One region of the Litoribrevibacter albus genome, then DNA from elsewhere that is predicted to be linked to it. Evidence: predicted binding sites of a transcription regulator. Region 1 holds the regulator's gene; the other holds the start of a gene.
The links. Region 1 encodes sigma-54, which starts transcription at its own class of promoters, with help from an activator protein. Its sites were predicted from a motif close to TGGCACNNNNNTTGCTNT; they were not measured.

Region 1 (6,362 bases):
TGCGTTGCCAGTCAGGTATTCTGGCGGCTGAAGCACTTAACATCATGGAAACTAAATCTATCAACGGTCTCTTTGTTACCGATGAAAATGACCAAGTGGTGGGTGCACTGAACATGCACGATTTATTAAAAGCAGGGATTATGTAGGAGCGGGTCATGACAGATGTATTTGAGCGAGCAAAAAAAATTAAGCTACTCTCGTGCGACGTAGATGGAGTCATGACCGACGGTGCATTATTGTTCACCTCTGAAGGCCAGGAAATCAAAGCCTTTAACATTCTGGATGGCCAAGGCATCAAAATGCTCCAAAACAGCGGTGTTAAAATCGCGATTATTACAGGCCGGACCTCAGCCATGGTAGAGAACCGGGCCAAAAACCTTGGCATTGATATTCTCTACCAAGGGAGAGAAGACAAAATCAACGCCATTCAAGACATTGCCAACGATCTTGGTTTGACTCTCGATCAGATTGCACACATTGGCGACGATTTACCTGACCTCCCTGTTATTCGCAAAGTAGGTCTGGGCGTTACCGTTCCGAACGGTGCCGATCTCGTCAAAGAACATGCACACCACTGTACAACGCGTGCAGGAGGTAAAGGTGCTGTCCGTGAACTCTGCGAACTGATCATGAAAGCTCAGGATACGCTCACTGCTGCTCACGAAGCCTATTTGCAATAGTCACTAGGTCTTCAGAGCGCCAAGAGCCAAACAGCATGATTACAAAAGAGAAGCTAATACAAATTTTCAAAATTGGGCCATTTATCCTTGCGGCCATTGCTTTGCTGTTTTGGCTCAACCTTCAGGAAGAGAATGCTTCCATTCAGACCTCCCGAACCAATATTACTGACGCACCCGATCTAACCTTAATTAACTCGTCCTCTAAACACTACGACGAAAACGGACAACAACAGTACCGTCTTACCGCCTCGAAGATCGATCACTACAAAGACGAACGAACAGCCGTTTTTCAACAGCCTAGATTATTTAACAATCAACAAGGTACCGAATGGACGGCCGAAGCAGAACAAGGCCAGGCAAACCTGGATTCCGATATCATCGTTCTTAAAGATCAGGTGAAAATTGATAGAAATACGGCCGACCAAACCGTTAGGCTACGCACATCAGAACTATCGATTGATACTAAGCAGAATATTGCAGAAAACGATGTTCTTACGGTCATTCATTCAGGCAACAGTTATATTGAAAGCAAAGGGTTTCAGACAAATCTCAATACCAATGAAACCCTATTGAAAGCAAATGTACGAGGGACGCATGACGTTCAAAAGTAAATTATCTATTGCAAGTTTTCTATTACTACTGATAAGCGCACCACTTTATGCGCTTCCGGAAGACAAGACTCAGCCGATTCAGTTAGAAGCAGACCAAGCAAAACTGAACAATGAAACAGGCATATCAGAATACCTAGGCAATGTTGTCATTATTCAAGGTACAGCACAGCTTCGAGCGGATAGAGTCATTCTTCACACTGCAAATAATGAAGTGGTTCGCATGGAAGCCTTTGGTTCGCCTGCCAAATACCAACAAATTCTACAGCCCAACGAACCGCCAACCCACATCGAGGGTAACACTTTAGACCTTAAGATTGCCGACCAATTAGCGGAAGTTACCGGCAACGGAAAAGTATTTAAAGGTGAAGACAAACTCTCCAGCGAAAAGATCACCTATTCGCTTAAAACAGGGGAGCTGAATGCAACCAAGAGCGAAAACAGTTCGGACAGTCGGGTTCGTTTCATTTTCCATCCGCCAGAAAAGAAAAGCGACAAATCCGCTTCACCTTCTACTGATCCTAAGCCACAACAATAGGGCCAATGGAGCAGAACAAACTTGGCTCGTTCCATTTAATCAGGACAGTTCCGAAAAATCAGGATAAGTAAACTATGAGTTGTCTCGAAGCCAGTCATCTTGCTAAAAGCTACAACAAACGCAAGATCATTAAAGATGTTTCACTGTCGGTAAAAAGTGGTGAAGTTGTTGGCTTACTCGGACCCAATGGCGCGGGTAAAACCACCTGTTTTTATATGATTGTCGGTTTGGTTCAGGCGGATCAGGGCAAAGTAACTATTGATGGCAAAGACATCACCCACTTTCCGATGCATGGGCGAGCAAAAGTTGGCTTAGGCTACCTTCCTCAGGAAGCCTCGATCTTCCGAAAGCTGACCGTCTCTGAGAATATCTACGGTATCCTCGAACTTCGAACCGACCTGTCCGAAAACGAGAAAAAAGAAAAACTGGAATACCTTCTTCAGGAATTCCACATCACCCACATCCGAGATTCATTAGGCATGAGCTTATCCGGTGGTGAACGCAGGCGCGCGGAAATAGCTCGCGCTCTGGCCACTGATCCCAAATTCATCCTTCTCGACGAACCCTTTGCGGGTGTTGATCCAATTTCCGTCAACGACATTCAAGGAATCATCAACCATCTCAAGGGACTTGGTATTGGCGTACTCATCACCGACCACAACGTACGAGAAACCTTAGGGATTTGTGATAAGGCTTATATCGTTGGGGAAGGACACATCATTGCAGAAGGGCAAAGCGAAGACGTCCTGAACAACCAGAAAGTGAAAGACATTTACTTAGGCGAGAATTTTAATATTTAATTAACGGCCTAATTTAGCCAGACAACCAGATACACAAATCAACACTTTCGGGATTATTTTGGTTTATACTTGGTTGCTAGTGGCAAAAAAATTGCTTGTGCGGTTTTCGGTAGATCATCAATAAGTACCAACCGCGCACGCTGAGTGAAAGCATAAGGATACGTTGTAATTTATGAAGACATCGCTTCAGCTCAAAATGGGGCAATCCCTAACTATGACGCCCCAGTTGCAACAGGCAATCAGACTGTTACAACTTTCTACTTTAGACTTACAACAGGAAATTCAACACGCATTGGAAAACAACCCAATGCTGGAAGTGGAAGAAGAGTTTGAACAAGCCTCTGCACCTTCCATTGAAGACCAGATGGCCGAAAAGCCATTGGATAATGATCCGTCGGACAATTCCTCCAATTCAGAATCACATGACTTTTCCAGTGATCTTGACGGTTCCAGTCATGAAGAGTACAGCCAGGACGAATTTAAAACGTCAGCTCACGAAGCCTCGGAAACCGACAGTGAATGGAATAATGACATTCCAGAAGACCTCACCATCGACACCGGCTGGGATGATATTTATCAACACACGCCAACGCAGGCATCGGCGCCGTCAGACGATGACGACTTTGATTTTGAATCCCGGAATTCTGTAACAGAAACGCTACAGGATCACCTTAATTGGCAGTTAAACCTAACGCCAATGACCGACGCCGATAAAATCATCGCTGAAAATATCATCGACGGCATCGACGACGATGGTTATCTTCACACCCCGATTGAAGACATCTGTGAAAGCGCCAACAAAGAATTAAACTTTGCTGAAGACGATGAAAACCGTATTGATACTGAAGAAGTTGAAGCCGTTCTTCACCTAATTCAACGCTTTGACCCGGTAGGCACAGGCGCACGAAGCCTACAAGAATGCTTACAAGTGCAACTTAATCAAATGCCTGCTGACACTCCTTACTTGTCAGAAGCAAAAATTGTTGTCCTTCGCTATCTGGAATTGTTAGGCAATAAAGATTTTGCCGGAATCATGCGAAAAGGCCGCATCAAAGAAGATGTGCTTAAAGAAATTATCAGTTTGATTCAAACTCTTCACCCTCGTCCTGGTGAACAAATCAATCAACAGACGCCGGATTACGTTGTCCCGGATGTGATTGTTCAAAAAGTAAATGGACGTTGGCGAGTTGATCTCAACCCAGAAATCACGCCTAAAATTCGCATCAACCCAAGTTATGCGTCTCTTATTCGACGAGCTGATTCCAGTGCAGACAACACCTTCCTTAAAGATCACATGCAAGAAGCAAAGTGGTTTTTAAAAAGCCTCCAAAGCCGTAACGAAACTCTTCTTAAGGTTGCAACCAAAATCATGGAGCACCAACGAGGGTTCCTGGACTATGGTGATGAAGCAATGAAGCCTTTGGTTCTGCATGATATTGCCGAAGCTGTCGAAATGCATGAATCCACCATTTCCCGTGTGACTACGCAAAAATACATACATACGCCTCGAGGTATTTTTGAGCTTAAATACTTCTTCTCAAGTCATGTAAGTACGTCATCGGGCGGTGAATGTTCCTCGACCGCTATCCGTGCAATTATTAAGAAACTTGTTGCTGCCGAAAACCCTAAAAAACCGCTCAGCGATAACAAAATCGCCACATTGCTGGGTGAGCAAGGGATTAAAGTTGCAAGAAGAACCATTGCCAAGTATCGGGAGGCAATGAACATCCCACCATCGAATGAACGTAAACGATTGGTTTAAAAATAGTTTTGTTCGAGAGAAGCGAATTGATACAGGTCATTGTATTCGATCCATGCTAGGACTATATTAAAGATGAAGGAGGCGCAGACCTCCTCCAGCAATTACAAACGTAGCTGGAATCTTTTGGACCACAGCATACAAATTTAAGGAGTCCTATATGCAAGTGAACATCAGTGGCCACCACCTAGATATTACTACCAACATTCGCGATTATGTCACTTCCAAATTAGACCGACTTGAGCGACACTATGACCAGATAACAAATGTTCAAGTTACACTGAGTATTGAAAAACAAAGACAATTGGCAGAAGCCAAGTTACATGTAACCGGTGGTGAAGTGTTTGCTAACGCTGAGCACGACGATCTTTATGCAGCGATTGACGCACTAACAGATAAACTAGATCGTCAGTTGATTAAACACAAAGAGAAATCTCAGTCTCGCTAACCTAAGTAAACATCGAAACGTTTAAACATGTAGCTTCGTTAAAAGAATTATTGACGAGCAACATTAATGGATTTATCAAGCATACTATCCAAAGAGCGCACCTTACGGTGCGCTTCCTGTCAGAGCAAGAAACGCACAATCGAAGAACTATCCAGTATTCTTTCAGAGCACATCCCCGGTCCTTCAGCGCATGAGATCTTTGATGCCTTAATTGAAAGAGAACGACTGGGCAGTACCGGACTCGGAGACGGCATTGGAATCCCCCATTGCAGACTTCCTTCCTGTGAAAAGCCAACCGGTGTACTTCTCGTTCTTGAAAGCCCTATCGATTTCGACTCTTTAGACAAACAAAAAGTAGATATCATTTTTGCTCTTGTTGTCCCACAAGAGGCAAACGATGATCACCTGGATATTCTGGCGACCATTGCAGGGAAATTCAGTCACCCGGAGTTTCGGGACAAACTGAGAGCCACAAGTTCAAACGAAGAACTGTTTCAAGTAATCACCAGTTGATATCTGACTATACTAATAAATGCCTCATACATCGGAGCACTAAGGAGAACCCATGAAATTAGTATTTGTAAGTGGTCGTTCCGGCTCCGGTAAGAGTTCCGCGCTTCATGCGCTTGAGGACTGCGGTTTTTATTGTGTCGATAACTTACCTGAACCTCTTCTTCTTCACTTACTTGATACGATTTCCGTTTCTCCAGACTTTGAAAAAACAGCGATCAGCGTCGACATACGAAACTTCGATGGCTCTCCTGACCAACTGACAAATACGCTCAAAACGCTAAAGCAAAAGAACATCCAGTATCAGATCATCTTTTTAGACAGCGACGAAGACACCATCGTCAAGCGCTACAACGCCTCACGCCGAAAGCACCCGTTAAGTTCTGAACAATGCTCTTTAAGAGATGCAATCAAACTGGAACGAACCGTATTAGCGCCTTTATTAAATAACGCTGATTTAGTCGTAGATACATCTACCCTATCGGTACACGACCTACGCAGTTTAATGCGAACCCGCGTTGCCACACATAAACAAAATGAAGTATCGCTACTGATTCAGTCGTTTGGATTTAAATATGGCGTTCCAACGGACAGTGACTTACTCTTTGACGTACGTTGCTTACCCAATCCTTACTGGGAACCTACGTTGAGAAACTTCACCGGTAAAGACAAAGAAATTGCCGAATTCCTCGACAAACAAGACAGCACTCATCAGATGCTAAACGACATTACCCAGTTTATTGAGCGCTGGACACCACAATATCAAAAGTCCGGGCGCGCTTACATTACGGTATCTATCGGTTGTACAGGCGGCTGTCACCGCTCGGTATACATTGCAGAACAACTCACCAAACATTTCTCAGATATCTATTCTGAGGTTCACCTAAAACACACCCAACTCTAACTTCTTGATCGTACAAATAAAAACCAAAAAAAATTTCCAACATCTAGGTCAAATAGATTATCATCATTTGGTGTTAGAATTCTGCGTAATTACAACATAAGGATGAACGTTTCGA
Region 2 (6,362 bases), on a different contig from region 1:
TTAGTGGTGCTGGAAGTGTTAATTGAGAGTTTTTATACCATTCCTGTGAATGTAAAAGGCTTGACGGCTGAAGACCTTCGTTTGATTCCTTTGTGGGGAAGCTGGATGTTTGCTGGTGCTGTATTGATTGCATTGCCGGCGGTTGTGGCATTAACCGTCGTGAATTTGGCATTTGGTGTAATGAGTCGTGCGGCGCCACAGATGAACATGTTTGCTTTGGGTTTTCCGTTTACCTTGGTGTTTGGTTTATTCGTTATGTGGGCAACTCAAATCAATATGCTGGCACTGTATCAGACCTTTGTTTCGGATACCTTGCACTTCATGCGTTTAATTATAAAAGCGTAATACTTGGGCCTGAGTCCCGATCCTTTTAGAAAGGCATTGGGATTAAGGAGAATTAAATACTGTGTCCTCCATGAGTGGCTTGCCTTATAAGGTGTAGAGATGGCAGAAGATGACAGCAGTCAGGAAAAGACAGAAGAGGCGACGCCCAGGCGGTTAGAAAAGGCGCGTGAAGAAGGCGATGTTCCCCGGTCGAGGGAATTAAGTACCTTCGCTGTTTTGATGGCAGGTTCAGTCGGGCTCTGGGTATTCGGTGATCGCATTACTGAATCGGTCATTAATGTGATGAAAGATAATCTCTCTGTCGAGCGAGCTGCGCTCTACGACACCAATCAAATGGCCATTCATTTAGCCAGTGCAGCCCATGAGGTGGTATGGGCGCTGGTACCTTTGATGGGGCTTTTAGCCGTTGCCGCGATCATCGGTCCGCTTGGTTTGGGTGGCTGGAACTTTGCGGGAAAAGCACTCATGCCAAAAGGCAGTCGTATCAATCCGATCAGTGGGTTGAAACGAATGTTTTCGATGCGTTCTTTGGTGGAGTTGGTTAAAGGCATTCTCAAGGTTTCTCTTGTTGGTGGTCTGGCGGTTTTGATCATAGACTGGCTGGAGCCGGAGATCATGTTTCTCCCTATGGAGTCAATGGAATCCGCATTGGCGCATAGTGTCAGTATTATTCTTTGGAGTGCCATTGCGCTGTCGGCATCGACGCTGATTATTGCCGTTATTGATGTTCCTTATCAGCTCTACGAGCATGCTAAGAAGTTGAAAATGAGCATGCAGGACATCAAAGACGAATTTAAAGAAACGGAAGGGAAGCCAGAAGTTAAACGTAAAGTTCGTCAATTGCAGATGGAAATGGCTCAGCGACGTATGATGGGTGATGTACCTGATGCTGATGTAATCATTACCAACCCGACTCACTACTCCGTTGCATTAAAATACGACCCGGGTCGTGCTTCGGCACCGATTATGTTGGCAAAAGGTGCTGATCAGGTTGCATTCAAGATTCGTGAAATTGGTCAGGAATACGACATTCCTATTCTCGAAGCGCCTCCATTGGCTCGTTCGATTTATTACAACACCGAAATTGGCGATGAAATTCCCGAAGGGCTTTATATCGCTGTGGCTCAGGTGTTGGCTTATGTCTTTCAGTTGGATCAATACATGGCTGGTCGTGGGCCTAAACCTCAGAATCCTAAGGATTTCCCAATCCCGGATGATCTGCAACACGAGTAGGTTTATCCGCTATGTGCGGGTAAATTGGCCTGCTTGTAAGGCATTCAAAGATAGAGAAAAGAGGCGATTTAGCCTCTTTTTTTATGCCTCATATAAAAATGGGAACGCTTTTTGCGATGCTACTGCTAGTCATTAAATTGCGTCAAAAAACTGTTGCTGACGTATGAGGGAGTAGAGACCTATGAAGTTGCCGTTCCTTGGCACGGTGGATGCGACACCGAAAGATATGCTTTTAACTGCGAGGAGCATATTCAGTAGTAATATGGGGGTTCCTATCTTATTGCTAACCTTGTTAGCAATGATGACCTTACCAGTGCCCCCGTTTATTCTGGACGTGCTGTTTACCTTTAATATCGCACTCTCTCTTGTGGTGTTGTTGGTTGGGGTCTACGCCCTAAGACCACTTGAATTTGCTGTGTTTCCTACCATTTTGTTGGTAGCGACTTTGTTAAGACTTGCGCTAAACGTTGCTTCTACCCGTGTGGTGTTACTTGAAGGTCATCAAGGCGGCGATGCGGCTGGTAAAGTGATTGAGGCCTTCGGTGAAGTTGTAATTGGTGGTAACTACGCTGTTGGTTTGGTGGTGTTCTTAATCCTTATGATCATTAACTTTGTGGTTGTGACTAAGGGTGCGGGTCGTATTTCCGAAGTAAGTGCACGTTTCACCTTGGATGCTATGCCTGGTAAACAAATGGCCATTGATGCCGATTTGAATGCCGGATTGATTGATCAGGCGGAAGCCAAGCAACGTCGTGCTGAAGTTTCTCAAGAAGCGGATTTCTACGGTTCAATGGATGGTGCCAGTAAGTTCGTTCGTGGTGATGCCGTTGCCGGTGTTTTGATTCTGATTATTAACCTGATTGGTGGGCTTTCGATTGGTATGGGCCAGCATGGTCTAGAGTTTGCCGATGCGGTTGAAAAGTATTCCTTGCTGACCATTGGTGATGGTCTGGTTGCACAGATTCCGTCGCTGATACTTTCAACAGCAGCTGCGATTATGGTGACTCGTGTCAACAGCGCGGAAGAAATGCGTGATCAGGTAGTGGGTCAGATGTTTGACTCTCCAAAAGCCTTGTCCGTATCTGCGGCGTTGTTGATCGTGATGGGCTTGGTGCCTGGTATGCCGCACGTTGCATTTTTGAGCCTGGGCTTCCTTGCCGCTGGTATTGCCGGGTGGCTTTACTATCGTAAGCGTCAAAAAGAAGAGGGCAGTCCTGATCAAATAGCCAAAGCCGGAGAGCTATTGGATAAGGATTCTCCACAAGGTCGTGCTGAAACGCAGGCCGAAGAGATTAAAGAGCTTTCCTGGGATGACGTAACGCCGGTTGACCCGGTCGGCCTGGAAGTGGGTTATCGCTTGATTCCTATGGTGGATAAGAATCAAGGCGGCATGCTGTTGAACCGTATTAAAGGGGTTCGTAAAAAACTGTCTCAGGAAGTGGGCTTTTTGATGCCTTCGGTTCATATTCGTGACAACCTGGATCTTCTACCAAATGTGTACCGAATCTCTTTGATGGGCGTCACTGTGGGTGAGGCAGAAATTCACCCTGATCGTGATTTGGCTATTAACCCTGGGCAAGTGTTTGGTGAAATCGATGGTATCTCCACCAAAGATCCTGCGTTTGGATTGGATGCTTTCTGGATTGATCCGAACCTAAAAGATAAAGCTCAAACGTTGGGTTATACCGTTGTTGATGCCAGTACTGTTGTGGCGACGCACTTGAACCAATTACTGTTCAAACATGCGGATGAGTTGATTGGTCATGAAGAAGTTCAGCAGTTAATGGATCTCCTTGGTAAGAAGTCGCCTAAGTTGGCAGAGGAATTGGTGCCAAACACCTTGACCCTGAGTGCGCTATTAAAGGTATTGCAGAATCTGTTGGCAGAGCAGGTGCCGATTAGGGATATGAGAACCATTGCAGAAGCAATCATCGAGGCGGCTGCACGTAGTAAAGATCCGTCCCATCTCACTGAGTCTGTACGGTTAGCACTATCCCGAATGATTATTCAAAACATCATCGGAGGGGACGAAGAATTGCCGGTGATCACCTTGGAGCCAGGGCTGGAAAACATTTTGTTACAGTCGGTACAACAAGCGAAACAAGCCGGGGCGATGGGAGATGATAGCATTGTCCTTGAACCTTCCTTGGCTGAAAGGTTGCAATCTTCGGTGACGGAGGCGGCTCAGCGTCAAGAATTGGCAGGGAAATCCGCAGTACTGCTAGTGTCTCCAGCGATTCGTTCAGCGGTTGCCAAATTTGTGAAAAATGCATCTGAAACCCTGTCTGTACTTTCCTACAACGAAGTACCTGACAATAAGAAAATTACGATTGTTGCAGCAGTTGGAAGTTAGTGTCTCGATATGAAAAGAGTTAACTGGCATTAATTTCGCATTTGTACTTAAAACAAATAGTTAAGCGTCAAATAAATTGCTTAAACAGTTCAGCCAAGAGTTGGTGAGAGTGACAAGCCATGAAAGCTAAAAAATTTTTTGCTCCAACAATGCAACAAGCATTGAAGAAAGTAACCGAACAAATGGGGCCTGATGCCGTAGTTTTAGCGAACAGAAAAGTGAACGGTGGTGTAGAGGTTATTACTGCGCTTGATTATGACCCGAAGCACGACGGTAAAGTGGATTTTGACAACTTTGATCAGTATTCATCGTCTTCATCGGCAAGCACTCAGAGAAAACGTATTGTAAACCCTGAGCTGGAAGCAGAGCTTCGCAGAACGTCTCAGACGGTTTCTCGTGGCCGCTACAGTGATCTGTCGGATGATTTGATTGGGCTGAATGAGCGACTAGAAAACTCATCTCTTGAAGATTCCTTTGATCGTGGTGAATCACCGTTTAAAAAGAAAGCGTCAATTTTGCGTTCAAAGTTTACTAAGGCGACGCCAAAGCCAACGGATGAATTAAACTCAATGAAACAAGAGATTCTTGGGTTGAAACAGATGTTGAAACAGCAGCTGGATGATCGTGAAATGGCAGATTACGCCAGTTACCATCCTTTGCATGCTGCTGTCTTAAAACGATTAACGCAACTGGGTTTAAGTCAGGCATTGGCCCGTCATATTGTTGATCGAGTATCAGAGATGCATGATGAACAGGCAATTTGGCGCGAAGCCTTGACCTTGTTGGCAGACGATTTACCGGTGGCAAAAAGTGATTTGTTGGAACGAGGTGGTGTTTATGCGTTTTTTGGTCCATCAGGATCTGGTAAAACAACAACCATTGCCAAACTGGTTGCCAAATTTGCGTTGAAGCATGGCAGTGAAGGGATTGTATTAATCTCTACAGATGGCCAGCGAATTGGCGCACACGATCAGATGAGAACCTTGGGTCGAATCCTTAATGTGCCTGTTCGTATTGTGGACAAAAAACACTCACTGGAAGTGTTGCTAAATACCGTTCGAAACAAGAATCTGGTGATCATTGACACACCGGGAGTTGATCCGTCCACTTCGTCCATTCATCAGCAATTAAGGGTGATTAAACAGGGCGCGGCGAACTTTAAGGCGTTTTTAACCCTGCCTTGTACTGCAAATAAGAGTGTTTTGTCGAGAATACTTGATAATTATCAAGACTTTAGCTTGAATGGATGTATTCTCACGAAAATTGATGAAACCGGCTCTCTTGGAGAAATGCTAAGTATCCTGGTTGAGCGGGTGATGCCTGTCTCTTTTATAACCAATGGTCCTCGAATTCCTGATGACATTGAACATGCAAATGCAGGGAATCTGGTTAGCAAAGCGGTATATATGTATCAGCAATTAAATGGTGGTGTCTCCGTCTTTAATTCTGATTTGAGACACGCTGAAGAGGCTTTATCTGATCTCAGAATTGCCTAAAAGAATTACGCCTGATGTGTCTGATTAGGATGTGTCTGGTTAGAAAGTGAAAAGTGCCACGGGAGTAGGTATGAGTAGTAGTCCGGTACAAGTCATTGCAGTAACGGGTGGTAAAGGCGGTGTTGGTAAAAGTAACGTTGCCTTAAATCTTGGGATTGCCTTGTGCGAAAAAGGACGCAGAACCGTTCTGCTTGATGCGGATTTGGGGCTGGCCAACATTGATATCTTGTTGGGTATTTCTTCGAATAAAACACTGGAAAATGTGTTGGACGGCGAGTGTGATTTGCAAGATGTTATGGTGCAAGGTCCTTTAGGATTGAAAATTGTACCTGCTTCATCAGGTGCTAAGCACATGGTAAATCTTTCATCTCAGCAGCACGCAGGTCTAATTCATGCCTTCAGCGAATTGGCAAATCAGATGGATGTTCTGATCGTCGATACTGCTGCGGGAATCGCAGATGATGTGATTAGTTTTGTTCGGGCTTCTAATGAAGTACTGGTCGTTGTGACCGATGAACCTACTTCCATCACGGATGCTTACGCCCTTATTAAACTGTTGAATCGCGACTATGGGATGTATCGTTTCCGGGTTGTTGCAAATATGGTGAAGACTCAGCAAGACGGTCGCAATTTGTTTGCTAAACTCACCAAAGTAACAGATAGATTTTTAGATGTAGCTTTGCAGTATGTCGGTTGTGTTCCGTTTGATGAATCCGTCAAAAAAGCGGTACAACGTCAAAAAGCTGTGTTAGAAGCCTATCCAAGATCGAAAGCTTCAGTCGCGATTCGAGCCTTGGCGCAAAAGGCAGATGCTTGGCCATTGCCAACGTCATCGAAAGGACATCTGGAATTTTTTGCTGAACAGTTGGTTCAATATAACGTTGGTTAATTTCGTTATGTTGGCTGTACTGGAATATTCTAAGACTGAAGAACAA

Region 2: the regulator sigma-54 is predicted to act here: its motif matches at 1,777-1,794, upstream of flhA (flagellar biosynthesis protein FlhA).

Annotation. Positions count from the first base shown of each region.
Region 1 is NZ_BSNM01000011.1:432,853-439,214, forward strand. Features, by position in the region: gene QQL66_RS09005 (KpsF/GutQ family sugar-phosphate isomerase) at 1-146, shown strand, start outside; gene kdsC (3-deoxy-manno-octulosonate-8-phosphatase KdsC) at 156-680, shown strand; gene lptC (LPS export ABC transporter periplasmic protein LptC) at 716-1,291, shown strand; gene lptA (lipopolysaccharide transport periplasmic protein LptA) at 1,275-1,826, shown strand; gene lptB (LPS export ABC transporter ATP-binding protein) at 1,901-2,626, shown strand; gene QQL66_RS09030 (RNA polymerase factor sigma-54) at 2,799-4,388, shown strand; gene hpf (ribosome hibernation-promoting factor, HPF/YfiA family) at 4,546-4,833, shown strand; gene ptsN (PTS IIA-like nitrogen regulatory protein PtsN) at 4,900-5,346, shown strand; gene rapZ (RNase adapter RapZ) at 5,399-6,247, shown strand; gene QQL66_RS09050 (HPr family phosphocarrier protein) at 6,362-6,362, shown strand, end outside.
Region 2 is NZ_BSNM01000015.1:431,971-438,332, forward strand. Features, by position in the region: gene fliR (flagellar biosynthetic protein FliR) at 1-345, shown strand, start outside; gene flhB (flagellar biosynthesis protein FlhB) at 445-1,578, shown strand; gene flhA (flagellar biosynthesis protein FlhA) at 1,805-3,931, shown strand; gene flhF (flagellar biosynthesis GTPase FlhF) at 4,051-5,427, shown strand; gene QQL66_RS14365 (MinD/ParA family protein) at 5,498-6,316, shown strand.